DNA from 3 places in the Cupriavidus sp. 2KB_3 genome. Region 3 is predicted to be linked to each of the others. Evidence: predicted binding sites of a transcription regulator. Region 3 holds the regulator's gene; each other region holds the start of a gene.
The links. Region 3 encodes sigma-54, which starts transcription at its own class of promoters, with help from an activator protein. Its sites were predicted from a motif close to TGGCANGNAANCTGCTTT; they were not measured.
Positions count from the first base shown of each region.

Region 1: AB4120_RS09380 (nitrate- and nitrite sensing domain-containing protein) is a predicted target of sigma-54. The motif match lies at 2,296-2,313, and genes of this name have one in related genera.
Region 2: AB4120_RS11225 (pilin) is a predicted target of sigma-54. The motif match lies at 4,593-4,610, and genes of this name have one in related genera.

Region 1 is NZ_JBFRHD010000007.1:133,982-143,766, reverse strand. Features, by position in the region: gene AB4120_RS09395 (DUF2239 family protein) at 1-133, opposite strand, end outside; gene AB4120_RS09390 (DUF305 domain-containing protein) at 256-768, shown strand; gene AB4120_RS09385 (YncE family protein) at 781-2,253, shown strand; gene AB4120_RS09380 (nitrate- and nitrite sensing domain-containing protein) at 2,368-3,705, shown strand; gene AB4120_RS09375 (formate/nitrite transporter family protein) at 4,003-4,815, shown strand; gene AB4120_RS09370 (bifunctional protein-serine/threonine kinase/phosphatase) at 4,846-6,585, shown strand; gene AB4120_RS09365 (TetR/AcrR family transcriptional regulator) at 6,682-7,248, shown strand; gene AB4120_RS09360 (quinone oxidoreductase family protein) at 7,301-8,260, shown strand; gene AB4120_RS09355 (epoxide hydrolase family protein) at 8,348-9,622, opposite strand.
Region 2 is NZ_JBFRHD010000008.1:213,046-222,830, reverse strand. Features, by position in the region: gene sucC (ADP-forming succinate--CoA ligase subunit beta) at 1-460, shown strand, start outside; gene sucD (succinate--CoA ligase subunit alpha) at 545-1,426, shown strand; gene AB4120_RS11245 (TerC family protein) at 1,706-2,401, shown strand; gene AB4120_RS11240 (pilin) at 2,662-3,165, shown strand; gene AB4120_RS11235 (pilin) at 3,387-3,914, shown strand; gene AB4120_RS11230 (pilin) at 3,926-4,450, shown strand; gene AB4120_RS11225 (pilin) at 4,681-5,145, shown strand; gene AB4120_RS11220 (PglL family O-oligosaccharyltransferase) at 5,294-7,078, shown strand; gene AB4120_RS11215 (hypothetical protein) at 7,133-7,657, opposite strand; gene AB4120_RS11210 (hypothetical protein) at 7,654-8,139, opposite strand; gene moaC (cyclic pyranopterin monophosphate synthase MoaC) at 8,469-8,945, opposite strand; gene AB4120_RS11200 (beta-barrel assembly-enhancing protease) at 9,057-9,785, shown strand, end outside.
Region 3 is NZ_JBFRHD010000002.1:18,515-28,299, reverse strand. Features, by position in the region: gene mutY (A/G-specific adenine glycosylase) at 1-15, shown strand, start outside; gene AB4120_RS01900 (LON peptidase substrate-binding domain-containing protein) at 42-704, opposite strand; gene rapZ (RNase adapter RapZ) at 749-1,648, opposite strand; gene AB4120_RS01890 (PsiF family protein) at 1,712-2,044, opposite strand; gene hprK (HPr(Ser) kinase/phosphatase) at 2,153-3,124, opposite strand; gene AB4120_RS01880 (PTS sugar transporter subunit IIA) at 3,181-3,636, opposite strand; gene hpf (ribosome hibernation-promoting factor, HPF/YfiA family) at 4,113-4,466, opposite strand; gene AB4120_RS01870 (RNA polymerase factor sigma-54) at 4,517-5,998, opposite strand; gene lptB (LPS export ABC transporter ATP-binding protein) at 6,130-6,930, opposite strand; gene lptA (lipopolysaccharide transport periplasmic protein LptA) at 6,971-7,612, opposite strand; gene lptC (LPS export ABC transporter periplasmic protein LptC) at 7,676-8,311, opposite strand; gene AB4120_RS01850 (KpsF/GutQ family sugar-phosphate isomerase) at 8,324-9,307, opposite strand; gene AB4120_RS01845 (cation:proton antiporter domain-containing protein) at 9,481-9,785, shown strand, end outside.

The DNA of each region.
Region 1 (9,785 bases), on a different contig from region 3:
CCAGCACCGGGCCGCTGGCTTTCCCTTCCATTGCGCGCCTGACCGCCAGTGCGACCACGCCGAGCGGGCCGGAGGCGAGGCGTCGATGGCCCTCGAAGGCGATATGGGATGGGAGGATTTCAGTTGGGTTCATGGTTTGCCCCTTGGTGATGGCCACAATTTATACCCGGATAAAATTAAAGTCAATATTACCCGGGTATAAATTTGCTGCACCCCGCCATGGAATAACCGCCGGGTGTCCTGCGTTTACCGGGCATGTGGCCTCGCGTGAGGCCGCCGCCCTTCGCGAGGAGCCCCGTGCCCAGTCATCCACGATCACCAAGACCCACCCTCCGGTTTCTCCTGCCGCTATTGGCCGCCCTTGCGCTGCCCGCCGTCGCGGCGCCGCCCGCCGGCCCTGACAGCGCCGCATTCCTGGCGGAGAGCGATGCCGCCATGACGAAGATGATGGACGACATGGCGGTCAAGCCCAGCGGCAACGTCGACGAGGATTTCGTCGCGATGATGATTCCCCACCATCAGGGCGCCATCGACATGGCCATGGCCGAACTGCGCCACGGCAAGAACGAGCAGCTCCGGCGCATTGCACAGGAAATCATCGTCGACCAGTTGCAGGAGATTGCCGCGATGCGGCTGGCGCTGGGGCAGCCCCTCCCGCCTTCCACGCCGGCGCCTACCCGCCCCGATCCGGTCCAACCAACGACCCAACCGGCGACCCAACCGGCGACCCAACCGACTCCCCCCAGCCATTCCGCTCACGCGCACTAAATCGCCCCGACCATGACAAGACACGCCCTCAGGAACACCCTCTCCCTCATGCTGCTGCTCGGCGCGGCCGGCGCGGCCCTGGCCGGTCAGGCGCCAGGGTCTTCGGCGGCGCCAGACGTGCCCATCAGCCACCGGGACCGCCTCTACGCCGCAGAGCAGTTCTCGAATACGGTTTCCGTGACGGACCCGGCGGACAACCGGCTGCTGGGCGTCATCCGCCTGGGCGACCCCGCGCCCGGCAACTTCAGCCCGCTGTATCGCGGCCAGGTGCTGGTGCACGGGATGGGCTTCTCGCCGGATCACCGCACGCTGGCCATTGTGTCGATCGGGTCGAACTCGGTGTCGTTCATCGACACCGCCACCAATGCCGTCAAGCACGTCACCTATGTGGGACGGTCTCCGCACGAGGCGTTCTACACGCCGGACGGCAAGGAGGTCTGGGTCACCGTGCGCGGTGAGAACTACATCGCCGTGATCGACGCCGCCACGTTCCAGGAAAAGACCCGCATCACCGTGGCCGACGGCCCGGGCATGCAGATCTTCTCGCCCGATGGCAAGTACGGCTACATCTGCTCGTCGTTCAACCCGGAGACGGCAGTGGTCAGCGTGGCCGACCACCAGATCGTGGGACGCGTGAAGCAGGAGAGCCCGTTCTGCCCGAACATCGCCGCCACGCCTGACGGCAAGCAGGTCTGGTTCACGCTCAAGGACATCGGCAAGGCCCAGGTGTTCGAGGCCCGCCCGCCCTTCCGCCTGATCAAGACGCTGGAGACTGGCCCGATCACCAACCACGTCAACTTCGCCCACACGGCGGCGGGCGAGTTCGCCTACATCACGGTGGGCGGGCTGAATCAGGTCAAGGTGTTCCGGACCGACGACTTCTCCCAGGTGGCCACGATTCCGGTGGGGAGCCTGCCGCACGGCATCTGGCCCTCGGGCGATGGCACCCGGATCTACGTGGGGCTGGAGAACGCCGACCAGCTGACCGCCATCGACACCGCCACCAACCAGGTGGTGGCCAACGTGCCGGTCGGGCAGGCGCCGCAGGCCATCGCCTATGTGCCGAACGCCGTGCCCGAAGGCGACGGCACGCAGGGGCTCCAGCCCCTGGGGGTAGCCGGGCAGACCACGCAGCTGAAGCTGCATGGCGTCGTGAACGGCAAGCCGGTGGCCACCGACCATGCGCCGACCAGCGTCACGCTGTTCGACCAGGGGCTGCTCCAGGTCCTGCAGGCATCGGCCACCGGGCTGCAACCGAAGCATGCCTATGTGCTGGCGCTCGCCAGCCGCGCGGACGGCGGCGGCCCGCTGGAGCCGCTCGCCGCCTTCATGACAAATCCGGCCGGCTCGGCCATCGTCAACGCGATTGGCCCGATCCGGCAGGTGGTGCGGGACGATGCCGGGGCCGGCGCGCGCCGCTATCTCGTGATCGCCCCGTCGGAAAATGGCAAACCCGGGGCGCCTGTGCAGGTGCAGGCACTGTAGGCGGGCAGAGGGGCAGGGAACGCGTGGCACGGATGATACAAATGGCACGACATTTGCGTATTACCCAGCAAATGCGTAGTACCCATCCCGGCCGCGCCCCACATTCCCAGCACAATGCCCCTTTCCGCCTCAACCCTCGTCCTTCGGGCCAAGCAGCTCGAGATCGAGGCCGTTCGCCTGATGGCAAGCCGCGTGGAGCTGGCCGACCTGATCGGCCAGCTGATCCACGCCTTGCAGCGTGAACGGGGGGCCAGCAGCATCTTCCTGGCCTCGGGTGGGCAACGGCTGGCGCAGGAGCGCCAGACGGCGATGGGCGAAGCGGTCCACATCGCGTCCCGGCTGGACGAGCGCTTTGCCAGCCAGCTGGAAGCGGGCCAGACGGGGCAGACAGGGCAGACGGGCACGGCGTCGATGGTGTCGTTGATGGCCTGGGTGCAGCTCGACCTGGCCACGCTGCCGGCGCTGCGCCACTCCATCGATCAATGCCAGACCACCGCGCACGACGCCGTGGCGGCATTCAGCCGCCTGATTGCCGCGCTGCTGGAGTTGATCTTCCATCTGGCCGATGTGGCCATGTATCCGGGCATCGCCCGGCCGCTGGTGGCCTTCGTCTACCTCGTGCAGGGCAAGGAAGCCGCCGGGCAGGAGCGGGCCGTCGGGGCGCAGATGTTCGCCTCCGGCACCTGCGCCGGCACTGCGCAGCAGCGCGTGCAGCAGTTGGTGGAAGCCCAGCAGCGCAGCTTCCAGATGTTCGAGCGCTTCGCCGATCCGACGCTGCTCGCGGCATGGCGGCAACGGCAGGCCAGCGCCGCGGTTGCCGCGCAGGACGGCATGCGCCGCACGCTGCTGACCACGCCGCCGGGCGCGGCGCTGGTTCACGATGACAGCGAGAAATGGTTCGAAGTGTGCAGCGAGGTCATCACCGGCATGTGGACGCTGGAGATGCAGGTGGTGCAGGACCTGCGCAAGGCCTGCGAGACGCAGATCCAGCGCTCCCAGGCCGATCTCCAGGATTCCGCCGGGCTGCTGCGCCAGCTGCTGGACAACCCGCCGCCCCATACCCATGCCGTCGAGCGCTTTTTCGATGTGGCCGAGCAGCCCGCCGCCGCGCCGGTGCTGCCGGGCATGCCCGATGCCGCGAATGGCCCCTCCGACGTGCATGCCACCACGGTCACGTCGCTGGAGCGCCTGCTGCGCCAGCAGTCGGCACGGCTGGCGCAGACCGAAGTGGAACTCGATGCGGCCCGGCGCGCGCTCAAGGAGCGCAAGGTGATCGAGCGCGCCAAGAACGCGCTGATGGCCCGTATGGGGCTCAGCGAGGACGCCGCCTTCCGGGCCCTGCAGAAGGCGTCGATGGACAACAATCGCCGGCTGGCGGACATCGCCGAAGCCACCCTGTCCCTCACCGGGCTCGCCCTGCCCCCGCAGGACGACGATCGGCACCAGGATTGAACCCGGCCACCCACGCGCACCAAAAGCGGGCGGGCCATGCACTACCAACGCCCCCAGGATCGTCACTTGGCCCTGCCCGGCCCGTTCCCGGCCCCCACCCCTCGGCGGGCATGGAACCTGCGTCAGCACTGACATCGGGCTGATGGCGGCCTGGAAGTACACCCCCCTGTAACGCATCAAGGATAACGGCGTCCTGTCACGCGCCGGCCGTAGGCCGGGCGGACGGACGCCGTTTGTCTTTCCCGAGCCAAACGAAGCAAACGAAGTAAAACGAAGCAAACGGAGAGGAAATACACAATGGCCTATCTCGCCCCCACCGAGTTCGTCACCAAGATGGTCGATGCCGGAGAGTCCAAGCTGCTGATGTCCACGCGGGACACGCTGATCCGGTCCTATATGGCCGGCGCCATCCTGGCGCTGGCGGCGGCCTTCGCGGTGACCGTCACCGTCAACACCGGCAACGCGCTGGTGGGCGCACTGCTGTTCCCGGTCGGCTTCTGCATGCTGTACCTGATGGGCTTCGACCTGCTGACCGGCGTCTTCACGCTCGCGCCGCTGGCCGTGCTGGACCGCCGCCCGGGCGCCACCTGGGGCGGCGTCATGCGCAACTGGGGCCTGGTGTTCTGCGGCAACTTCGCCGGCGCCATCACCGTGGCGCTGTTCATGGCCATCATCTTCACCTTCGGCTTCTCCGAAGCCCCCAACGCCATTGGCCAGAAGATCGGCCACATCGGCGAAGGCCGCACCGTGGGCTACGCCGCGCACGGCGCCGCCGGCATGCTGACCCTGTTCATCCGCGCCGTGATGTGCAACTGGATGGTCTCCACGGGCGTGGTGGCCGCCATGATGTCGACCTCGGTATCCGGCAAGGTCATCGGCATGTGGATGCCCATCCTCGTGTTCTTCTACATGGGCTTCGAGCACTCCATCGTGAACATGTTCCTGTTCCCGTCGGGCCTGATGCTGGGCGGCAACTTCACCATCATGGACTACCTGATCTGGAATGAAATCCCCACCGTGCTGGGCAACCTGGTAGGCGGCCTGACCTTCGTGGGCGCCACGCTCTACAGCACGCACTACAAGACGGCCAGCAAGCGCGCGCTGGGCTGATCGCCACCCCGGCATCGAGGCGACTGCGCCATGTCCGGAAGCGGGCTCCAGGTCAGCGTCGGCCAACATTCCGACGCGGGCCGGATGGCGGTCAACCAGGACTTTCATGGCGTGACCCACCCCGCCGGCCACCACCGCGTGACCAAGGGCGTCGCGCTGGCGCTGGCGGACGGCATCAGCACCAGCGCGGTCAGTCAGATCGCCAGCGCTGCCGCCGTCCGCACCTTCCTCGAAGACTACTACTGCACCTCCGAAGCCTGGACCGTGCGGCGGGCGGCGCAGTGCGTGCTGGCCGCCGTCAATTCCTGGCTCCATGCACAGAGCCGGCACAGCGAGGCCCGCTTCGACCGCGATCGTGGCTACGTCTGCACGTTCAGCGCGCTGATCTTCAAGGCGCGGGAGGCCCACCTGCTGCATGTGGGCGATGCGCGCGTCTATCGGCTGCATCGGCATACGCTGGAGCAGCTCACCGTCGATCACCGGGTCTGCGTGTCGGCCTCCGAGGCCTATCTGGGCCGGGCGCTGGGCGCGAGCCCGTCTGTCGAGATCGACTACCGCACGTGGGGCGTGGAGCCCGGCGAGATCTACCTGCTGGCCACCGACGGCGCCTACGAATACCTGGAAGCCGCCGATATCCACCAGGCCCTGACCGCCAGTGGCGACGATCTGGACCGCGCCGCGCAGGCGCTCACGGCGCTGGCCCTGGCGCGCGGCAGCCAGGACAACGTGACGCTGCTGCTGGCCCGTGTCGACGCCCTGCCGGAACCCGGCGCCCGCAACGCGATGGCGCAGACCGGGCACCTGACCCTGCCGCCGCCGCTGGCGCCCCGCATGCAGTTCGAGGGCTACACCATCGTCCGGGCCCTGCACGGCAGCGCCCGCAGCCACGTACATCTGGCGGTGGACGACCACAGCGGGCAACCCGTGGCGCTGAAAACGCCCGCCGTGGATCAACGCGACGACCCGGCCCATCTGGAGGGCTTCCTGCTCGAGGAATGGGTCGCGCGGCGCATCGACAACCAGCACGTGCTGCGGCCCCACGCGGCGGACCGGCCCCGCAAGCACCTCTTCGTGGCGATGGAGTACCTGGAAGGCCAGACGCTCGCGCAATGGATGATCGATCATCCCCTGCCCGACCTGGACGCCGTGCGCGGCATCATCGCCCAACTGGCCACGGGGCTGCAGGCGTTCCACCGGCGCGAGATGCTGCACCAGGATCTCCGCCCCGAGAACGTCATGATCGACCGCTCGGGCACCGTCAAGATCATCGATTTCGGCTCGGTCCACGTGGCGGGGCTGGCCGAGGCCACGCGCCCGCCCCACTCGGCCATGCCGGTCGGCACGCTGCAATACACCGCGCCGGAGTACTTCGTCGGGGATGACGGCACGGCGGCGTCCGACCTGTTCTCGCTGGCCACCCTGGCCTACCAGATGCTGACCGGCAAGCTGCCCTACGGCCTGCAGGTCACCCGCATCCGCGACCGCACCGACGTCCGGCGCCTGCGCTACACCAGCCTGCGCGAGCAGCGCCCCGAGCTGCCGGCCTGGGTCGACCACGCCCTGCGGCGCGCCCTGCACCCGAACGCCCTGAAGCGGCACGAAGCCCTTTCCGAGTTCGTCCAGGCATTGCAGGCGCCCAGCGACCCGTTCTGGCAACGCGCCACGCCGCCGCTGCTGGAGCGCAACCCGCTACGGTTCTGGCAAGCGCTGGCGGCGGTTCTGGGGGTGGCGGTAGTGGTCCTGCTGGGGCTGCGGGTGATGGGGATGTAGTGGGGGTGTAGTGGGGGTGTAGTGGGGGCTGTAACCGGGGTGTAACCGAGCATCGTGATTCTTGACTAATCGTTCCAGAATCACTACATTCCCTCCATGGCCCGACCCAAAGCATTCAACAAGGACGAAGCGCTCGATGCCGCGATAGGCGTGTTCCGCGAACACGGCTTTGCGGGAACATCGGCCGGCATGCTGACGGAGGCGATGAAAATCGGCCGGCAGAGCCTCTACGACACCTTCCACGACAAGTGGGACCTCTACCGCGCGGCGGTGCAGCGCTATGCCGAGACGGAGGTCCAGGCGCATCTCGCCACGCTGCGCAGCCAGGCCAGGGCACGCGATGGCATCCAGCGCCTGATCGCCCGCGTGGTGGCTGACGCGCACACGCCGTGCCTGGGCGTTGGCTCGATCTGCGAGTTCGGGCACGGGCGCGCGGACCTGACGCAGATTCATCATGCGTCCGCACGCGTGCTGGAGGATGCCCTGACCGCCCGGATCCAGGAAGCCCAGGCCGACGGCGACATCGCCCCGGATCTCGATCCGAAACACGTGGCCGGGTTCGTGAGCGCGAACATTGCCGGTATCCGGATCGCTGCCCGTAGCGGGGCCAGCGCAGGCGATTTGCAGGCGCTGGGCAACCTCGCGCTGCGGGTGCTGGCGTGAGCCGTTTTTTTTCTCCATTTTGGAACGATCGTTCAATAAAGAAGGTAACGACATGAAAGCTGTACTGCTGCATCACCCCGATGGGCTCGCCTATGGCGACGTACCCACCCCCAATCCGGCCAAGGGCGAGGTACTGGTCGAGGTTGCCGTCGCCGGCGTGAACTTCATGGACCTTGGCGTCCGGCGCGGCCAGTTCTGGCTGGAGATGCCCTATCCGAAGGGGATGGGCGTGGAAGGGGCCGGCCGGGTCGTGGCCGTTGGCGAAGGCGTCACGGACTTCCGGCCCGGCCAGCGCGTGGCCTGGGCCTATGGCCCCGGCAGCTATGCCGAGATGGTGGTCATGCCGGCCACCTCGCTGGTGCCGCTGCCCGACGCCATCGACGATCGCGCAGCCGCCTCCGTGATGATGGCGGGACTCACCGCCAGCCACTTCGCCACCGAGTTCTATCCGGTGCAACCGGGCGACATCGCGCTCGTGCACGCGGCCGCCGGCGGGGTTGGCCTGCTGTTGACGCAGATCATCAAGCTGCGGGGCGGCATGGTCATTGGCCGCGTCTCGTCGGAGAGCAAGGCGGAGATCGCCCGGCGGACCGGCGCCGACCATGTCATCGTGGACACCGCCGGGGCGTTTGCCGAAGCGGCCGTGCGGCTGTCGGGTGGCGAAGGCGTGCACGTGGTCTATGACGGCTCCGGCCCGGCCACCTTCCAGGGTTCGCTCGATGCGCTCCGCGTTGCCGGCACGTTCTGCTGGTACGGGCCGGTGCTCGGCGGCCCCGGCACGCTCGACATCATGAGCCTGCCGAAGAGCATCAAGCTGGGCTACGCGGTATTCGCCCATCACGTGCGCACGCCCGAATTGCTGCGCGCGCGGGCAGCCCGGCTGTTCCAGTGGATGATCGAGGGGAAATTGCACCCGAGTATCGGGCAGGTTTATCCGCTGGCGGAGGCGGCAACGGCCCTCGCCCAGATGGAGAGCCGGGCTTCGGCGGGAAAATTGCTGCTGATTCCGTAAAAAAACCCGCCCAGCCTTGCGGCCGGGCGGGAAATCGCTTCCACGGGAAGGACGGCGAAAGCGTTAGCGCACGGGTTAGCCCACGAGCTAGCGCACGGATTTGAATGCCGCGCGGAGTTCCTCGGCAAACAGTTGCGGCTGCTCCCAGGCGGCGAAATGCCCGCCCTTGGCGGTCTGGTGGTAGTACATCAGCGACGGGTAGGCCTGCTTGCTCCAGCTTTCCGGCGCGCGGTAAATCTCGTGCGGAAATACGCTGATCGCCACCGGCACCTTGATCTCGCGCGTCTTCTGCGCATCGGCGCTGAAGTTGTTGTTATTGTTTTCCCAATAGAAACGCGAGGAAGACGCGCCCGTATTGGTCAGCCAATACAGGGTGATGTCGTTCAGGATGGCGTCGCGGGACACCACGCGCTCGGGCACGCCGCCGCTGTCGCTCCATTGCGCGATTTTCTCGTAGGTCCAGGCGGCCAGGCCCAGCGGAGAATCCGAGAGCGCGTAGCCAATGGTCTGCGGCCGCGTCACCATCATTGCGCCGTAGGCGGCGTTGCGGCCGAAGAATGTGCTCAGCGACTGGTAGGCATCGCGCTCCGGGGCGGTCAGTTCCGAGGGCGCCGGATCGCCGCTGAGAATCGACTTCATCAGCGGACCCGGCACGGTGGCGGGCATATTCAGATGGATGGCCAGCAAGCCTTTCGGTGCCTGCCGCGCAAGGGCGTCGGAAATCACCGAGCCATGGTCGCCACCCTGTGACACATAGTGCGTATAACCCAGCCGCCTCATCAAGACATCCCAAGCGCGCGCGGTGCGGTCCGGCCCCCAGCCCAGTTCGGTGGGCTTGCCGGAAAAGCCATAGCCGGGAATCGACGGAATCACGACATCGAACGCGTCATCCGGCGAGCCGCCATAGTCCGTCGGGTCGGTCAGCGGGCCAATGGTCTTGGTGAACTCGAAAATCGAGCCCGGCCAGCCGTGCGTCAGGATGACCGGCAACGCATTGGGGTGGCGCGAGCGGACGTGGATGAAATGAATATCCACCCCGTCGATCGTCGTGACAAATTGGGGCAGCGCATTCAGTTCTTTCTCGGCCTTGCGCCAGTCATATTGGGATCCCCAATATTTGACGAGTTCCTGAACCCGTGCCGTCTGGATGCCCTGGGATTCATCGCTGACGGTTTCCTTGTCGGGCCAGCGTGTGGCGGCAATCCGCTTGCGCAAATCGTCGAGCTGGCGCTGGGGCACATGCACCTTGAACGGTCGAATACTCTCGTCGGTGCTCGCGCGCTGCGCGGCAGCCGCCTTCGGCGCCGGGTCGGCGGCAAATACGGGTTGCATGGCGCCGGCAAAACCAATGGCCGCGAGCATTGCCGCGCCAGAAATGGCCCGGCGGGCCAATGCGAATTGCCGAACGGATGGGGTCACTGCACGGGTCATAAAGATATCTCCTGGTTGATTCGCCCAATGCAAAGACATGGGCTTGCACGAACCCACGCAGTGTGGCGGCCAAGTAGCGGCTCAACGTGTCGCC
Region 2 (9,785 bases), on a different contig from region 3:
CGAAGAAGACGCCAACGAAATCGAGGCCTCGAAGTTCGACCTGGCCTACATCTCGCTGGACGGCAACATCGGCTGCCTGGTGAACGGCGCCGGCCTGGCCATGGCCACCATGGACACCATCAAGCTGTTCGGCGGCGAGCCGGCCAACTTCCTGGACGTGGGCGGCGGTGCCACCACCGAGAAGGTGACCGAAGCCTTCAAGCTGATGCTGAGCAACCCGAACGTGGAGGCCATCCTGGTCAACATCTTCGGCGGCATCATGCGCTGCGACGTGATCGCCGAAGGCGTGATCTCGGCCTCGAAGGCCGTGCAGCTGGGCGTGCCGCTGGTCGTCCGCATGAAGGGCACCAACGAAGACCTGGGCAAGAAGATGCTGGCCGAGTCGGGCCTGCCGATCATCTCGGCGGACACGATGGAAGAAGCCGCCCAGAAGGTTGTGGCCGCTGCCGCTGGCAAGTAAGCCGAAGCCGATACGCCAACAAATGCAAGCGCGCGGTGCGCAGGCCCTGCCCGCGCCGCGCGACGCCAAGCAAAGGATTACAGCATGTCGATTCTGATCAACAAAGATACCAAGGTCATCACCCAGGGGATTACCGGCAAGACCGGCCAGTTCCACACCCGTGGCTGCCGCGACTACGCCAACGGCAAGAACGCCTTCGTGGCGGGCGTGAACCCGAAGAAGGCCGGCGAGGACTTCGAGGGCATTCCCATCTACGCGAGCGTGAAGGATGCCAAGCAGGCTACCGGCGCCACCGTGTCGGTGATCTACGTGCCGCCCGCCGGCGCTGCTGCCGCCATCTGGGAAGCCGTTGACGCCGATCTGGACCTCGTGGTCTGCATCACCGAAGGCATTCCCGTCCGCGACATGATGGAAGTCAAGGACAAGATGCGTAAGCAGAACAAGAAGACCCTGCTGCTGGGTCCGAACTGCCCGGGCCTGATCACGCCGGACGAGATCAAGATCGGCATCATGCCGGGTCACATCCACAAGAAGGGCCGCATCGGCGTGGTGTCGCGCTCGGGCACGCTGACGTACGAAGCCGTGGGCCAGCTGACCGCGCTGGGCCTGGGCCAGTCGTCGGCCGTAGGCATTGGTGGCGACCCCATCAACGGCCTGAAGCACATCGACGTGATGAAGATGTTCAACGACGATCCCGACACCGACGCCGTGGTCATGATCGGTGAGATCGGCGGCCCGGACGAGGCCAACGCCGCTTACTGGATCAAGGACAACATGAAGAAGCCGGTGGTTGGCTTCATCGCTGGTGTGACGGCGCCCCCGGGCAAGCGCATGGGCCACGCCGGCGCGCTGATCTCGGGTGGTGCGGACACCGCCCAGGCCAAGCTGGAAATCATGGAAGCCTGCGGTATCAAGGTGACCAAGAACCCGTCGGAGATGGGCCGCCTGCTGAAGGCGATGCTGTAAATCATGCGTCACATCCCGCGCCATGGCGTGCCGGACCGGGCGCCTGGCGTGTGGTGATTGCATCGCATTGCCCCCGCTTGCCGGGGGCAATGTCATTCTGGCGAGACGTTGACCTAGGGTATTTCCCGAGCCGCCTGCCGGAAGGTTGAAACCGAATCGAAAGGTTCGTGCGATACATCTCCATGTCTGTAAGTTCAGACATCCAAAAGTTCGCAGTGGCGCCGCCTGCCGGGCGGTCGGCGAACGTGGAATAAACCTAGAAATTCGAGGAGTCTTGCCGTGGAATTGTTGTCGAGCAGCGCATTCTGGATTGCGCTGGGATCCATCATCCTGACCAATATCGTGCTGTCCGGCGACAACGCCGTGGTGATCGCGCTCGCCTCGCGCAACCTGCCGCCGGCCCAGCAGAAGAAAGCCATTTTCTGGGGCAGCGCCGCCGCCATCATCATGCGGGTGGTGCTGACCGTGGCGGCCGTGAAGCTGCTGACGCTGCCGTACCTCAAGATCGTCGGCGCCATCCTGCTGGTCTACATCGGCGTGCAACTGCTGACCGGCGATGACGACGAGGAAGGCCACGACGCCAAGGACAACATCTGGCAAGCCATCCGCACCATCCTGATTGCCGACCTGGTGATGTCGCTGGACAACGTGGTGGCCGTGGCCGCCGCCGCCCAGAAGGGCCCCGAGGGCAGCCAGCTGATGCTGCTGGTGCTGGGCCTGGGCCTGTCGATTCCGCTGATCGTGTTCGGCAGCACCATCCTGCTGAAGGTGATGGAGCGCTTCCCGATCATCATCGTGCTGGGCGCCGCGCTGCTGGGCTACCTGGCCGGCGAGATGCTGGTGAGCGACCCCGTGGACGCCGAGTGGTTCCAGGTGCATGTGCCGCACGCCCATCTGGTGTTTGGCTTGGTCGGGGCCGTGCTGGTGGTGCTGGTGGGCAAGCTGCTCAAGCGCCGGAGCGCGCAGGTGGCCTGACACCCCTGACTCGCAGTCTCGTATTGCCTGAAACGGGCGGCCGATCTGGCCGCCCGTTTTTCTTTGGCGGCGCCGGCGCAACAGCGGCCTGTAGGCGCCCACGCCACGAATTCCTGCGGATTTCCAAGCAATTCCCACAAGCCTGTGGGAATTGTCGGAGATCAATCGGAGCAGGGGGCTGACCTCCCGATCATGGGTGCCGTGCCGGTGCGCAACGCCGCGCGGCACGGACATCAACCATCACCATGAAAAGGGTCAATATGCAACGCAAGCCTTCCGCACGCCGCCATCGCGGCTTCACGCTGATCGAACTGATGATCGTGGTGGCGATCATCGGCATCCTCGCCGGGGTTGCCATTCCGCAGTACCAGGACTACGTGGCGCGCTCGCAGTTCGCCGAGGGACTGAGCCTGGCGTCAGGGCAGAAGCCGGCGGTGATCGAAACGTTCTCCTACGGCGGCACCTGTCCCAGCAACGCCAGCGGGGCGGCGGACGGGATTCCGCTGGCGACCAGCATCGCCGGAACGTACATCAAGAGCGTGGTCACGGGCGGCACGCCCACGGCTGCGGGCGGCTGCACCATCGTTGCCAACTTCAAGGACGCGGGTATCGCCAAGGGGCTGGTGGGCAAGTCCATGACGCTGCGCATGACCGGCGCGGACCAGGGCGCCGTGGCATGGCAGTGTGAATCGGGCGCTGACCGGAAGTACCTGCCCAAGGCGTGCCGCCACGTGGCGGCTGCGGCGGCGGCCAGTCCGGCCTGATCTGCGCACCGGCGGCTGACGGCGGCTGACCGAGGGTGGGACCGCTCCTATCCTCGGTCGGCATCGAAAAAATCGGGTTGAAATGCGCCGATTCTGGTGCATTTCCATCAGAGTGAATCAACGTCCGGCGGTTTGCGCGCGATCAAATTCATGGCGCGCAGCCCGCCACAGCATACGACCCCAGTCATCGCGTCGATGACGACAACCAGAAAGGGGGTCCTATGCAACACACCAACACCTATCCACGGCGGCTTGGCCGTCTTGTGCGCGGGGCCACGCGCGCCGGCTTCACACTGATCGAACTGATGATCGTGGTGGCGATCATCGGCATCCTGGCCAGCCTTGCCATTCCGCAGTACCGCGACTACGTGGGGCGGGCCCAGTTTGCCGAGGCGCTGACGCTGGCGTCCGGCCTGAAGACGTCGCTGGTGGAGGCGTACGTGAGTTCGGGATCGTGCCCGGACAACAAGACCGCCAACAACTCCGGGCTGCCCCTGAGCTCGACCATCAATGGCCGTTACGTGGCATCGGTGGAAACCAAGGCCAATGGCGTGGTGGGTGACGCTGGCGGGTGTGTGATCACGGCCCGGTTCCGGAGTGACGTCTCGCGCGCGCTGGCCGGCAAGCATGTGGAGTTGGAACTGAAGGGCTCCGAGGGCTCGTTCACCTGGGATTGCTTCTCCAACGTGGACCACAAGCTGATGCCGAAGTCCTGCAGCGTGCGGGGATCGAGCTCCACCCCGGCCTGAGGCGGTGCGCCATGGACTGCCGCAAGCTTCGTCCACAGCAGGCAGGCTTTTCGCTGATCGAGCTGATGATCGTGGTGGCGATCATCGGCATCCTGGCCAGCCTCGCCATGCCGCAGTACCGCGCCTATGTGGCGCGGGCCCAGTTTGCCGAGGGGCTGTACTTGCTGGGTGGGTTGAAGGTCTCGGTGCTGGAGACATATGTGCTTTCCTCACAATGTCCCGACAACACCGGGGAGAACGATACCGCCTTGCCGCCGGCTGCAACCATTAACGGAAAGTACGTGGAGCGCGTGGTGGCCCAGTCCATGGGCCAGGTTTCAGACGGCGGCGGGTGCTTTCTGCGGGCGTATTTCCGGGAGGATGCGTCGCCGCTGCTCCGGGGCAAGTTCGTGGAGCTTGAGTTGACCGGGACCGGCAAACCGTCTGAAGGCTACGCTGGCGGCGGTGCGGCGTCCTGGGACTGTTATTCGAATACCCGAGAAAATGTGCGGCCTAAGGCATGTCGGTACCGGTGGGGCTATACGCCTGAGGCTTGATGCGCCCACGCCGGTCCACTGCAAAACTTTGGCAGTCCCGTAGACACAAAATGTGACAAATTTTGTTGATTGGCCATCCCTTGGAATCGTAAATCGGCCAAATTTTGTCACTCCCCCATGAGATTATCGGCATTTGCCTGCCTGGCACACTCCCTGCTTTAGGGGTAATGCATCACATGCAAGCAGATGTTTCTTTCTGTAACGAAAATCTCATCGAGGGGTCAATCCTTATGCAACGGGTACAACAAATCAAAAAACTGGGCCGCCAAGCCCAGAAGGGTTTCACGCTGATCGAACTGATGATCGTGGTTGCGATCATCGGTATCCTGGCTGCCATTGCGATTCCGCAATATCAATCGTATGTGGCAAAGTCGCAGGTCAATCGCGCCTACGCCGAGCTGAACGCCTACAGAACCGCTATTGAAGACAACCTTAACCGCGGCAACGCTATCAAGTTCGCGGACACCGATATCGGCTATGTTCAGTCGACGTTGACCAAGACTGCTAATGTGTTCGACTTCAGCGCGGGCGATGGCTCGGGCTCTGCTGTAGCTGTTCTGGACGGCAATGCAAATACGTCAGTCCTGGGCACGACGATCACCTTGTCCCGTGACACCGCTGGCCTTTGGACGTGCAAATTCACGACCACGCCGAAGGCATTCGATGCGACGTGGAAGCCGGGCAACTGCACCTAAATCGAACGCGGCCTCTTCAGCGTGGAAATCTAATCAAACGCTGCTTTCCTCAGCGTGGTGATGAAAAAGCGCCTTCGGGCGCTTTTTCTTTTCCTGCTTCCGTAAGCCGCCAAGCTATCATGGCGCCTTTCCTTCCCCTCGCGCCCGCATGCCGCCATCCAGGGCTTTGCTTCCGGGGTCGGCGATCATCGCCGCCTTTACCCTCCCGCTGCTGGTTTCGAAGCACACGCTTCCGCTCGCCACCTTCTATGGCGAATGGACGGCCGGCGTGCTCGGTGTCGCGCTGGTCTGTCTGCTGGCCTTCCGGCGTTCGGCCGACACCCCCCTAGCCCCCTGGATCGTCCTGCTGCCGCTCTGGCTGATCCTCACCACGCTCGTCCAGTCCGCCGCCGGCATGGCCGATATCACGGGCAGCCGCTTCACCACCCAGATCGTGCTCGCCCTCGGTGCCGCCATGATGGTCGCCGCGTGGCGCCTTGGGCAGGGGTTTTCCACCGAGGAACGGGCCGAGATTGTCGATGCCATCGCCATCACCTTCCTCGCTGCCGGGCTGCTCGGCACGCTGGCGCAGTGGATCCAGGTCTTCCATATGGAAGACCAGATGTTCGGCCTCGTTTCGGTATATTTCTACGACACCAACCGCCGGCTGTGGGGCAACCTGAACCAGCCCAACCATCAGGCGACGATCCACGGCTTTGGCCTCGTTGCCGCGATCTGGCTGGCGCGGCGGGAGCGGCTTGGGTTTGCGGCATGGCTCGCCGCCGTGCTGCTGCTCGAGTCGGGCATCGCGCTGACCGGCTCGCGCACCGGTCTTGTCCACGTTGGGCTGGCCGCCATCTATGCCCTGATCGCCGCCGCCATGGCGCGCGGCGAGCGGCGCGGCCCGAATCCGATGGCGCGCCCGCCCGGTCTGGTGCTTGCCGCCGTGCTGTTGATTGTCGGCATCGTGGTGCTGCAACCGGTCATCAAGAGTGCCGGGCAGGCGTTCGACTGGCGATTATTCGATACCGTCGCGCAACTGAAGGCCGGCGATCAGGTCTCGGCGCGCGGCGCGCTGTGGGCACATGCCATCGCCATGTTCCGATCGCATCCGCTGCTCGGCGTGGGTTACGGGGAGTTCGGCTGGGCGCAGTTCCAGCAGATGTCGCAACTGCGCGTGACGGCCGAGATGTCCCTGCACGCCCACAACGCCGTGCTCGATTTGCTGGCGAAGACCGGTTTGATGGGCACGGCGGGCGTGGGGGTGCTGCTGCTGGCGTGGCTGTGGCGCGTGGTGCGAAGCCGGCTGTGGCGCGCGGCGTCGGCGGAGCGCCCGCAGACCGTGGTGATCCTGCTCTGGCTGGCGATGGTCGGCGCGCATTCGATGCTCGAATACCCGCTCCATTACCTCTACTTCTTCCTGCCGTTCTGCTTCCTGCTGGGATGGCTGGAGCCGTCCGGCTTCGGAAAACGGCGAGTCCCCAAGCTGGTGGCGATGGGCATCGGCATCGCCTTCGTCGCGCTCTCGGCCATCATCCTGACCACGCTCTGGCAGGACTACCGCCGCGTGGAGGCGCGCGAGTATGCGAGCGATGAACGGCGCGATGGCCTGCCGATGCCGCGCCACTGGTTCCGCCAGCACGCCGCGTCGGAGGCTATCGAGCGGACCGTCATCACCGCCCAGAATGCCGTTGAATTGCTACCCGCGCACCTCGATGCGCTGCACCTGCTGCCCACCCCGAACCTGATCGGCCGCACCGCGTGGCTACTGGCGCTGACCGGCCAGCCAGAGCGCGCGCGGCTGTGGATGGATCGCCTGCGCTATTACTATCAGGGCGACGAAGCCGCACAGTTCAACACGCTGGACAACGCCTGCGAGGAAATGGACGAGGCGCACCGTCCGCGCGACTTCTGCGCCTGGGTGCGCGTACGCGCCCGGCAGGGCCACGGCTGATCAGAAAATCAGCCGTGACCAACGCCATCAGCACAATCAGCAACATCAGCACCATCAGCGCACGTAGCCGGGCGGCGGAGGCGGGGGATAGTAAGGCTGGTAGTTCGGCGGCGGCGCCGCGTAGCTGGAGGCGCGCGGCGTGGACACCATCTGGCCGTACACCGGCACGCGGTTGCCGCTGGCGTACATGCACTGGACGTAGGCGGCGTCGTACTGCCGTTGCGAGCCATATCCCGCGTTATACGAGTTGCCGGCCCCCACGGCAGCGCCGGTGAGCAGGCCCACGCCGGCCCCGACGGCCGCACCCGAACCCCCGTCGAATGCCGCCCCGGCCGCCGCGCCGAGCGCCGTGCCGATGGCCGTGCTGCCCACGGCCGCCGTGTTCGATGCCTGCTGGGCGCTCACGCCGCCCACCTGGCCGAGCGCGAACTGGCGGCAGTTGTAGTCATCGCCACGGAACTGGTCGAAGGTCTTGCCGGTGCCCGGCAGCGCCATCACGCTCGGGCCGGACGGCATGACCGCGCAGGCGCCAAGGCCCAGCGTGCCAGCCAGCAACAGGGGAACGAGGCGCAGATTCATGACGTCGCTCCCGGAACATGGCCCTGCGGCGTGGTGGACGAAGACGGCGTGGGCGGCACCCGCTGCCAGCCGGTGGGACATTCGCGGACGTAGGGGTAGAAGCCCTCGGGCGAGTCGCAGTGGTACCACCAGGCGTTCGGCGAGTCATTCGGCGCGCCGCTGGCCGATGGCGCGGGCACCGGATTGCCATCCGCGCCCTGTTCGATGTACTGCGGCGGATTCGGCGCCGGCACCGCGACGACAGCGGGCGGATAGTAGCCGGGCGCGTAATAGGGGCCATAGGCATAGGGTCCCCAACCGGGCCCCCAGCCTGGACCCCAGCCGGGTCCCCATCCTCCCCAGCCCGGTCCCACATAGACACCCACGCCGACGCGCGCGCGCCCCCCGTGGTAGTGCCCGCCGGCGATGGCCGATGTGCTGACGGCGGCCGTGGCCACCGCCGCGAAAGCCAGGGCGATCTGGCAAAGCTTGCGCCCGTTCATGATGTGTACCCCTACCCAATGTGCTGCATGCGTGCCGGCGACATCCCGAAAGCGGCGCTTCCGGCGTTGCGGCCTGTTACCTAAGCCTTCCCCTCAACGCTTGACCCGCCCGATCCGTGGACGGGCCCCGCCAGGCCTTGCTGGTATTCAATACCAATTTTTCCGGAAGTGGCGCCGGCGCGGGGGACTTGGAAATGCGGCGTTACCTTTATTACGGGCGGGACAATGGGGCGATAGGGGGCGACACGGGGGCGATAGGGGGCGACACGGGGGCGACAGGGGGCGACACGGGGGCGATAGGGGGTGACCCGGGGCGACACGCACCCCGATCAGCCCGCCACCCAGTCCCCCGACTTGCCGCCATGCTTCTCCAGCAGCTTCACGTTGCCGATCACCATGCCCCGGTCCACCGCCTTGCACATGTCGTAGATGGTCAGCAGGGCCACCTGCACGCCGGTCAGCGCCTCCATCTCCACCCCGGTCTGGCCGTGGGTTTCGGTGCGTACCACGCAGGCGATAGTGGAACTGGGCCCGTCCAGCGCGAAATCGACGGCTACCTTGGTCAGGCCGATGGGATGGCAGAGCGGGATCAAGTCAGACGTGCGCTTGGTCGCCATGATCGCGGCCACCCGGGCGATGCCGAGCACGTCGCCCTTTTTGGCGGTGCCGTCGCGCACCAGCGCGAAGGTGTCCGGCAGCATGGTGATGGTGCCGGTAGCCACCGCCACGCGATGGGTGCTGGCCTTGTTGCCGACATCGACCATATGGGCTTGTCCGGCGGTGTCGAAGTGGGTGAGCTGGCTCATGGCGTCAGAATTCGAGGAATGAAATGGCGCCCGTCGCAATCCGGGGAGGCAACGCGGGCCAAGGAGTCTGCCGGATTGGGAACGCGCGGCGGAGGCCGCTATCATAGCAATATGCCCAAGACCTCCTGGCGCCGTCGCCTGCCCGCTCCGGCGCGCGCCGCCGACACCGCTCCCGCTGCTTTGGCCGCCCCCGCCATGCGCGCGTCACTTGCCCGTGCCGTGGCGGCCGCGCTCGTGCTGACCATGGCCGCGCCGGCCTGGCCGCAGGGCTTGACTTTGCCCGCCTCGCGGCTCGCGCCGTCCTCGCAGCAGCCGGCGCCCACCACGGAGCTGGCGCCCGATGCCAGCGACCAGGTCTACGACAATCTCAACCGCAGTGTCAGGGCGGGTCAGAAGTCCGAATTCGGATTGCGGACCAACAACCCGGTCGTGGAGGGCGGCAGCCTGCAGCTGCCGGACCTCGGCGACCCGTCCACGGCATCGCTGTCGCCGGACATGGAGCGGCGGCTGGGCGACCGGATCATGCGCGATATCCGCCGCGATACCGACTACGTCTCGGACCCCCTGCTCAACGACTATCTCAACGCGCTCGGCTACCGGCTGGTGCAGGCCGCGCGCCGCCAGAACGTGGCCGGTTCGAATGGCGAGGGCACCTTCGCCACCGGCTTCGAGCTGTTTGGCGTGCGGGACCGCTCGATCAACGCCTTCGCGCTGCCGGGCGGCTATATCGGCGTGCATACCGGGCTGCTGGTGCAGTCGGAAACCGAATCGGAACTCGCTTCCGTGCTTGGCCATGAAATCGGCCACGTGATGCAGCGCCATATCGCGCGTGGCATCACC
Region 3 (9,785 bases):
GGCGGCTTGTTCTAGAAAAACTCAGGAAATGGCGAGGGGCGTCAGACGATGTGATGCTGGCGCATGTAGCGGTGGACGATCTCGATGCGCATGCCGGCATCGGGCAGCGCCATCAGCATCTGCTTGGCCTTGAGCGGCACGGGCAGCAACTCGCAGAGCCGGTTGGCGACCCAACTCGGGTCGTCCCAGAGATACGGCTCGTTGAAGGGCAGGCGCGATTTGTCGGCCTGCTCGGCATGGATGGCGCTGACGATGCGCCGCAGCGCTGACAGGCATTCGCCGAGCAATTCGAGCTTGCAGTCGATCTCGTCGGGCGGCAGCAACTCCACCCGGGCCACGATCAGGCCGTCATCACGCGTGGTGTGGGAAAGGATCTGGAAGCGTTGCCGGCCGCGCGCCTCGATCAGCAGCACGCCCAGTTGTTCCATATTGCAATCGACGATATCGGCCAGGCAGCCCACGTCTTCGGGCACGGTGGGCTGGTCCGGCTGCGCCACCTCGTTGCCACTCGCGATCAGGCAGACGCCGAATGGCGTACGGTCGCGCATGCAGTTGCGCACCATGTCCACATAGCGCGCCTCGAACACGCGCAGCGGCAGGCGGCCATCGGGAAACAGTACCGTGTGGAGCGGAAACAGCGGCAGCGCGTCCAGATCAGGCGCGGGATGCGTCGAATGACCAGTGTCTGGTGGATGTGACGACATGTGATGCCGACTCCGGTTCCACTGCCAGGGAGGGACGTTGCGCGTCAGCCTGCCGGGGCAAGCTCGCGGTGTCTGACCAGCACATTACCATGTGCCCGGAAGTAGTTGGCAAGTCTTTCGGCGATAAACACCGAGCGGTGCTGGCCGCCCGTGCAGCCAATCGCCACGGTCAGGTAGCTGCGGTTATCGGCAATGAAACTTGGCAGCCACTTCTCCACATAGGCGCGGATGTCCTCGGCCATCGCCAGCACCATCGGCTGGCTTTGCAGGAAGTCGATCACCGGCACGTCGCGGCCCGTGAGCGGGCGCAGCGCGAGGTCGTAATAGGGGTTGGGCAGCGAGCGCACGTCGAAGACCATGTCCGCGTCACTCGGCACGCCATGCTTGAAGCCGAACGATTCGAACAGCAGCGTGAGTTGCTGGCTGTCGCCCCGGATCAACTCCTTGATCCAGCTGCGCAGCGTGTTGGTGCGGACGTTGCTGGTGTCAATGCGGTGCGCCGATTCGGCCAGCGGGCTCAGCAGCTCGCGCTCCATCTCGATGGCTTCGATCAGCGAGGTGTCGGGCGGTGCCGCATCGGCATTGGCGCTGCCCGGCAGGGCGGGTGCCTCGGCCACGCGCCCGGAGAGCGGGTGACGGCGGCGTGTCTCGGAGTAGCGCTGCACCAGCGCGTCGGTGTTGGCGGTCAGGAACAGCACCTGCACCTGGTGGCCGGCGGCCGCGAGCTGGCGCACGGTGTCCGGCAGCCGCGCCAGCGACTCGCGGCTGCGAATGTCGGTGGCCACGCCGAGGTGGGTGTAGCCCTGCTCGGCCAGATAGCTGGTCAGCTCGGGCAGGAATTGTGCCGGAAGGTTGTCGACGCAGTAGTAGCCTGCATCTTCCAGGACATTGAGGGCGACAGACTTGCCGGAGCCGGAGATTCCGGTGATGAGGAGGATCCGCATAGCCCTGCAAGGATAGCACCGGGTGATGGCTGCGTCATGACACCCGGCGCACAAAAGTGACGATCAGGCCGCAGGCTTGGACAGGCACTCGCTCATGAACTTCTTGTAGTCATCGCCCTTCTTGCCCTTGCCCTGCTTGCTGCAGGCGGACATCTTGTCCTGCTGGGTCTTGGGTTCCGCGGCGGCGGCCGGCTTGTTGGAGAGGCAGTCGCTCATGAACTTGTTGCGCTCGTCGCCTTTCTTGCCGGTGGCCTGGGCGTTGCAGGCCTTCATCTTGTCCTGTTGGGCGTTGGGGGCCTTGGCGCCAGATGCGGCGGGGGCCGAGGCACTCTGGGCAAACGCGCCCGTGGCAAGCAGCGGGGTCACCAGCAAACACATCGCGATCAGCTTCTTCATGCTTCTCTCCTTGGCTGTGGAAACACTACGAATGGGCCCGATCCATTGGCTCGATGCCCATTACAGCACAAACGATGGAGTGCCGGGGCGCGTTGACGCGCCCCCGCGTCAGAGCAGGCGGCCCTGGCCGCGCGAGACCACGTCCGCCTGCATGGCGGCGCGCTGGCGGTCCATGAAATCGCGCAGGGTGTCGATGCCGCGCAGGCGCAGTATCGTGTTGCGCACGGCAGCCTCCACCAGCACGGCCAGGTTGCGGCCGGCGGCCACCTGGATTTTCACCATGTGGATCGGCAGGCCCAGGACATCAAGATATTGGGAGTCCAGCGGCAGGCGTTCGAACTCGCCGTCGTTGCGGCGCACCAGCTGCACCACCAGCTTGAGCTTCATCTTCCGGCGCACGGCCGTCTCGCCGAAAATCGTCTTGATGTCGAGCAGGCCCAGGCCGCGCACTTCCAGCAGGTTCTGCAGCAGCGGCGGGCAGCGGCCCTCGATGAAGTCAGGCCCGAGTCGCACGAAATCGACGGCATCGTCGGCCACGAGGCCGTGGCCGCGCGAAATCAGTTCCAGGCCCAGTTCGCTCTTGCCCAGCCCGGACTCGCCCATGATCAGCACGCCCATGCCGAGGATGTCGAGGAACACGCCGTGCATCGTCACGCGCGGGGCGGAGATGCGCGACAGGTAGAGCCGCAGGTGGTCGATCACGGCCGCCGACGACACCGGCGTGGTGAACAGCGGCGTGGACGAGCGCGTGCAGCGCAGCTCCAGGTCCGGCGGCGGCTCCATGCCATCGGCCACGACGAGGAACGGCGGCTCGAGCAGGATCAGCTCGCCCATCTGGCGCTTGCGAGGCTCGTCGTCGAGACGCTGGTAGTACAGGATTTCCGGCTTGCCGAGCACCTGGATCCGGTTCGGGTGGATCAGGTTCAAGTGGCCGACGAGGTCCGCCGCCGAGGTGGCTTCACGGGCGAATTCCACGTCGAAGGCCCGGTCGGCGCCTTCCAGGCCGGCGACCCACGAGAGCTTGATGTCGGCTGCGTTGTCGTCGAAGATCGACTGCGAGGTGACGCCGGTGAGTTCCATGCGCGTATGACTTTCGGGGGCGGACAGGCCGTTTCAGGCGGCCGTTGGGGCGGGAGTCAGGGATGCCACTGCGTCAGCAGATCATGCACCGCTTCCGACGTGGGTAGCGTGGCGAGGCCCTCGCGCATCTCGCGGTCCGAGAGCAGCTGGGCGATTTCCGACAGGATTTCCAGATGTTGTTGCGTGGCCTGTTCCGGTACGAGCAGGAAGATCAACAGCGACACCGGCTTGCCGTCCGGCGATTCGAACGGAATCGGCTCGGCCAGGCGCATGAAGCCGGCCAGCGGCTGCTTGAGGCCCTTGATGCGGCCGTGCGGAATGGCCACGCCGGCACCCAGGCCCGTGGAACCCAGCGATTCGCGCGCGAACAGGTTATCGGTCACGGTAGCGCGGGCCACGCCATGGTTGTTCTCGAACAGGAGCCCGGCTTGCTCGAAGACCCGCTTCTTGCTGGTGACGGTGACGTCGAGATGGATGTTGCCGGGTGGCAGCAATTTGGCCAAACGATTCATGGGCGATGCGCGAGAAGTCAGGTTAGCGGGCCGGGGCGCGAAGGCCGTCCCGCCGGATACGTGGCGAAGCTAGGGTACCGAGAACTTATCTGGGACGCCCGCATTGGAGCGTCCGGCCATTATAGAGCAGGGCTCCACCGCGATTTTGCGATGCAGCGCCGGGGTCGCGGCGGTGCCACGACGTGCCGGCCGGCTTGCCCACCCGGGGTGTCCCGGGGCCGTCCTGTCGTTATTTGTATGGCGGAGCATACACCGAGCAGGGCGGCTTGCGAACACTTGTTCCCATTTTGACCGCTCCCGGGTGTCCCGGATCGTCCTCGGGCGTGGCAATAAGGTAACGAAACATTCCAGGTGCCCGCACCGCCACCGCGGCGGCGCGCGCCCATCAAAAAAGCCGCGCTGATTGCGCGGCTTGAGCTCTTCTTTTCAGTCCTCTGCAGGGTTGGCAACCGCTCTGCTTCCGGTTGCCTGCAGGTCTACTGCTGCGTCAGTTGCTGGGCGGCCATCTGGTACTTCACCGCCTCGCGATCGTGGCCCTGTACGCGGTCCTTGTAGCGGATGACCTGGCGGTCGAGCTTGTCGACCAGACAGTCGATCGCCGCATACAGATCTTCATGATGCGCTTCGACGAAGATGTCCTTCCCCTTCAGATGCAGATTGATTTCCGCGTACTGGCGCCGGTCCTTTTCCTTGTGGTTGTCCACCGATAGCAGCACGCTCACGCCGATGACCTGATCGAAATGTCTGACAATTCGCTCCAGTTTCGTTTCCACATACTCACGCAGCGGGGGCGTGATGTCGAGGTGGTGTCCACTGATCTTGAAGTTCATAGCGCTTCTCCTTCTGAAAGAGCCGCACCAGGCAGGCGGTTGCGGCTCGGCTACAAAGTCTTGCGGAGATTCACTGCGGGGATCTTGAGCGCTTCGCGGTATTTGGCCACCGTGCGGCGTGCGACCACGAAGCCTTGCTCGCCCAGCAGTTCGGCGATCCGGCTGTCGGAAAGGGGATTCCTGGGGTCTTCGGCTCCTATCAGTTGCTTGATCAGCGCGCGGATTGCCGTGGAGGAGGCCGCGCCGCCAGTCTCCGTGGAGACGTGGCTCCCAAAGAAGTACTTCAACTCGAAAGTACCCATGGGCGTGGCCATGTACTTATTCGTGGTGACCCGGGAAATGGTCGACTCATGTAAACCGAGTGTATCGGCTATTTCCCGCAAAACCAAGGGGCGCATCGCGATTTCGCCATGCGTGAAAAAGTTCTTTTGACGTTCGACAATTGCCTGAGAAACACGCAGGATCGTGTCGAATCGTTGCTGGATGTTCTTGATAAGCCACCGCGCCTCCTGAAGCTTCTGCTGCAGGCCCGCCGTCCCCGACTCACCCTTCGCGCCGCGCAGGATCTGCGCATACATGTCGTTGATGCGCAGCCGTGGCATGACGTCCGGATTGAGCGCCGCGATCCATCCGCTGCCGCTCTTGCGCACGAACACGTCGGGCACCACGAAGTCGGCTTCGGGACGGTTGAACGCATGCCCCGGATACGGCGCCAGCGAGCGAATCAGTTCGTGTGCTGCCTTCAGTGCTATTTCGTCCACCTGGAGCGCTTTCTTTAGCCGTGTGTAGTCGCGCACGGCCAGCAATTCCAGGTGATGGTTGACGATGGTCAGCGCCAGGTCGCGATGCGGGTGCTTCAGGCGCCGCAATTGCAGGCTGAGGCACTCGGCGGCATTGCGCGCGCCCACGCCGGGCGGGTCGAAGCTCTGCAGCAGGGTCAGGATCGCGTGGACTTCGTCGATCTCGAACTCGAGTTCCTCGGGCAGTTCGGTGCAGATTTCCTCGAGCGAGGCGCTCAGGTAGCCGTCATCGTCGAGCGACTCGACCAGGAAGATGGCAAGGCCCTTGTCGCGCACGGAGATCTTCAGCGGGGCCAGCTGCTCCATCAGGTGCTCGCGCAGCGTGGGCTCGGCGTCGCGCAGCTGCATCGGCGTCTTCTCGTCCTCGTCGCCCTGGGGGCGGCGGGCAAAGTCGTCGAGGCTCCAGTCGCTGCCGTAGTCCTCGCTGCCGTTGTCGTTGTAGTTGTCGTCCTCGCCGCCGGATGCACCCTCGCTGCGTGCGTCGCCGTTGGGCTGCGGCTCGGAGGAAGCCGGCGCCGGGGCGCTCTGGAGGCTGACCGAGCCATCGGCGGACACCCGCAGCGGGCTTTCGATCCAGTCGTTCTCGCGTTCGAGCAGGGGGTTTTCGGTGAGCGCCTGTTCCACTTCCTGCTGGAGTTCAAGCGTCGAGAGCTGCAACAATCGGATCGACTGTTGCAGCTGCGGGGTCAATGCCAGATGTTGCGAGAGACGAAGCTGAAGCGACGGTTTCATGCGACCTATTCTATGCGCATCCTTCCGACTATGGAACGGAAATTGCTATCGCCTATCGCTCTGGCTTCCTGATCGCCCCCGGCTGTCGCCGTGGACCGAAAGAAACGCGGCCGCACGTGGCGGCCGATGGGTCACATGCGGAAGTTTTCGCCCAGGTAGACGCGTCGCACGGACTCGTTGGCGATGATTTCCTCAGGCTGGCCGGCGGCCAGCACCGTGCCTTCGCTGATGATGTAGGCATGGTCGCAGATGCCGAGCGTCTCGCGCACGTTGTGGTCGGTAATCAGCACGCCGATATTGCGCGCCTTCAGGAAGCTCACGATGCGCTGGATTTCGCCCACGGCGATGGGGTCCACGCCGGCGAACGGTTCGTCGAGCAGGATGAAGCGCGGCGCGGAGGCCAGCGCCCGGGCAATTTCCACGCGGCGGCGCTCGCCGCCGGAGAGCGACAGCGCCGGGTTGTTGCGCAGGTGGGCGATCTGCAGGTCGTCCAGCAGCGAATCGAGGCGCCGTTCGATCTCCGCCTTCGGCAGCGACTTGCCGTTCTCGATCTGCAACTCCAGCACGGCGCGGATGTTTTCCTCGACGTTGAGCTTGCGGAAGACCGAGGCCTCCTGCGGCAGGTAGGACAGGCCCATGCGGGCGCGCTCGTGGATCGGCAGGCCGCTGATGTGCTGGTCGTCCAGCACGATGTCGCCTTCATCCAGCGCCACCAGGCCCACGATCATGTAGAACGACGTGGTCTTGCCGGCGCCGTTCGGGCCGAGCAGGCCGACCACCTCGCCGCTCTTCACGTCCAGCGAGACGTCCTTGACCACGGTGCGCGATCCGTAGCGCTTCTTCAGGTGGCGCACGACCAGCGTGCTGCTGTCGGTACGGGCGGCCGACGGGGCTGCGGAGGCGTTCGGGGCGAGCGTGGCGGAGTCGTTCATCAGGTCAATGCATGCGTGACGCGGCGGGCGCGTCCGGGGTTCAGGGCTTGCCGGGCGCGGGCGCCGGCTTCAGTTCCAGCGGCGGCGGCGCGGCGGCGCCGCTGGCCTGGTCCGCGCGCGGCGAGAGCACGGCGCGCACGCGGCCGGACGGATTGCCGGTGGAGGTGTTGTTGTCGCCGCCCGCGGCCGTGTAGTACTCGTTGCGGCTGTCGTAGGTGATCACGGCGCCGCGGATCTCGTCGACGGTCTTGGCGCCGGCGATCCGCGCCGCACGGGCATGGCCGATCAGCTTCGACATTTCCTGCTTGCCGTCGTACTCGATGCGGTCGCCCCAGCCGTCGATGTATTCATCCACGCCGTCGCGCTTCTGGCGGATATACGCCTGACGGCCCGGGTTGGCCGTGGCCACCGCGTACTGGTAGCCCTCGGGGTCGGTGCGGATCTGCGCGGCATCAGACTTCAGCACCATCGTGCCCTTGGTCAGCACCACGTTGCCGGTCAGCGTGTAGATCTGCTTCACATCGTCATAGCTGGCGTTGTTGGCCTCCAGCACCAGCGGCTTGTCCTTGTCGGCACGCTCCGCCAGCGCCGGCTGGGCCAGGGTCGCGCCAAGCGCGGCGATTGCCACCGCCAGGGCGGGCACGATGCGGCGACAGGACAACGTCGTCAGGGATGGGGTCATGGTGGTCAGCTGAGAGAATGACGGGCGATCCGTTGCCGGCGCCTGGCGTGCTTGTTGTTGTGCTTACTGCGTGGTCCGGGCCTGCCCCGACGGCGGATTCATGACGATGGTGCCGCGTACGTTGCCGAGCAATTGTACTTCGCGTGTGACATTGTTGAAGACCAGCCCGTTGGCGGTCATCACCGACGGCCCGCGCGTGAGCTGTACCGCTTTATCGGTCTTGACGATGTCGTCATTGACCAGCAACTGGAAATATTGCGACGCGGCGGTCATGCGCGGGTCCTTCGCCGCATCGACGCCGGGCTGCCGCACCAGGAAGGCATTGCCGTACAGGTCGATCACCGAGCCCTCGGCGTTCATCACGCCCCGGTCCGCGTTGACCGTGACCGGGGGGCGGTCCGGCTGGTAGGCACGCATGGCCGGCGTGGTCACCTCGTAGGTCTGGTCGTCCTCGAAATGGAGCATCTTCACGCCGGTGAAGCGCATCTTGGTGGCGCCGGTGGTGTCCAGCTCCGTGGCCGAGAAGCGGTCCATGTAGTAGTCCGCCTCATGGCGCTTGGCGCGGTTCTGCGCGGCCTCGTCCTCGTGGGGCGAGTTGATCTGCACCAGCCAGAACGTGCTGCCGGCCACCATCGCCATCAGCAGCAGCGGCAGCAGCCGCATGACCAGACCGGAGATCCTGCCGAAGAAGTCCCGCATCGCCGGCCCCGTTCAGATGACCTTGGCGCGGGTCAGGTCATGGATGTGGAGCGCGCCCACGAGCTTGCCGTTGTCATCCACCACCAGCAGCTGGTTGATGCGGTTCGCTTCCATGATCTGCACGGCTTCCACGGCCAGGTGGTCCTGGTTCACCACGTGGGGGTTGCGGTGCATGACTTCGCCGATGGGCACGGTGCGCCAGTCGCGCGGGGTTTCCAGCAGGCGGCGCAGGTCGCCGTCGGTGAACACGCCGATGGCGCGGCCGTCCGGGTCCACCACGGCCGTCATGGCCATGCCCTTGCGGGTGATTTCCATCAGTGCCTGGGCCAGCGGGGTGTTTTCACGCACCTCGGGGACACCGTTGCCGGTGCGCATGACATCGCGCACGTGGGTCAGCAGCTTGCGGCCCAGCGCGCCGCCCGGGTGCGAGCGGGCGAAGTCTTCCTCGCCAAAGCCGCGCGCGTCCAGCACGGCCACGGCCAGTGCGTCGCCCAGCGCCAGCGCCGCCGTGGTGCTGGCTGTCGGGGCCAGGTTCAGCGGGCAGGCCTCCTGGGCCACGGCGCCGTCCAGATGGGCGTCGGACAGCTTGGCGAGGTTCGATTCCGGGTTCCCGGTGACCGAGATCAGCCCGGCGCCGATGCGCTTGACGATCGGGACGATCGACAGCAGCTCGGCCGTCTCGCCGGAATTGGAGAACGCGATCAGCACGTCGTCGCGCGTGATCATGCCCAGGTCGCCGTGGCTGGCCTCGGCCGGGTGCACGAAGAACGACGGCGTGCCCGTGGACGCCAGCGTGGCCGCCACTTTGCGGCCGATGTGGCCGGACTTGCCGATGCCGGACACGACCACGCGTCCGGTGCAGCCCAGGATCATCTGGACCGCCTTGGTAAACGCGGGGGTCAGTCGGTCAGCCAGCGCGGAAACGGCGTCGGCTTCGATCTTGAGGGTGTGGCGGGCGAGCTTAAGTGCTCGTTCCGCATCGAAATTGGCTATCATGGCGACGAAGTATACCAACGAATGCGATGGCGACCGGCCCGGCTTTTTGGCCGCGGGGTCCCGGCGACCGCCGCTTGCCGTGTTTCCCCGGCGAGGCACCGATGCCGGGACGGCGCGCGTGCCCGGCCGGCTCGTTCCAGGTCAAGCCCCAAGTCTTCCCCGAAGCCCGCCGAATGCATTCTCCGCTGGAACTGACCCTCGTGCTGCTGGCCGCCGCCGTTTTCGGCGTGGTGGCCTTCCGCATGCTGCAACTGCCACCCATGCTGGGCTATCTGGCGGTTGGCATCCTGATCGGTCCCCACGCGCTCGCGCTGGCCAGCGATTCCGCCCAGACCAAGTATCTGGCCGAATTCGGCGTGGTCTTCCTGATGTTCTCGATCGGGCTCGAGTTCAACCTGGGCAAGCTCCGCTCGATGAAACGGCTCGTATTCGGGCTTGGCGGCTCCCAGGTGGTGCTGACGATGGGGTTCGTGGTGGC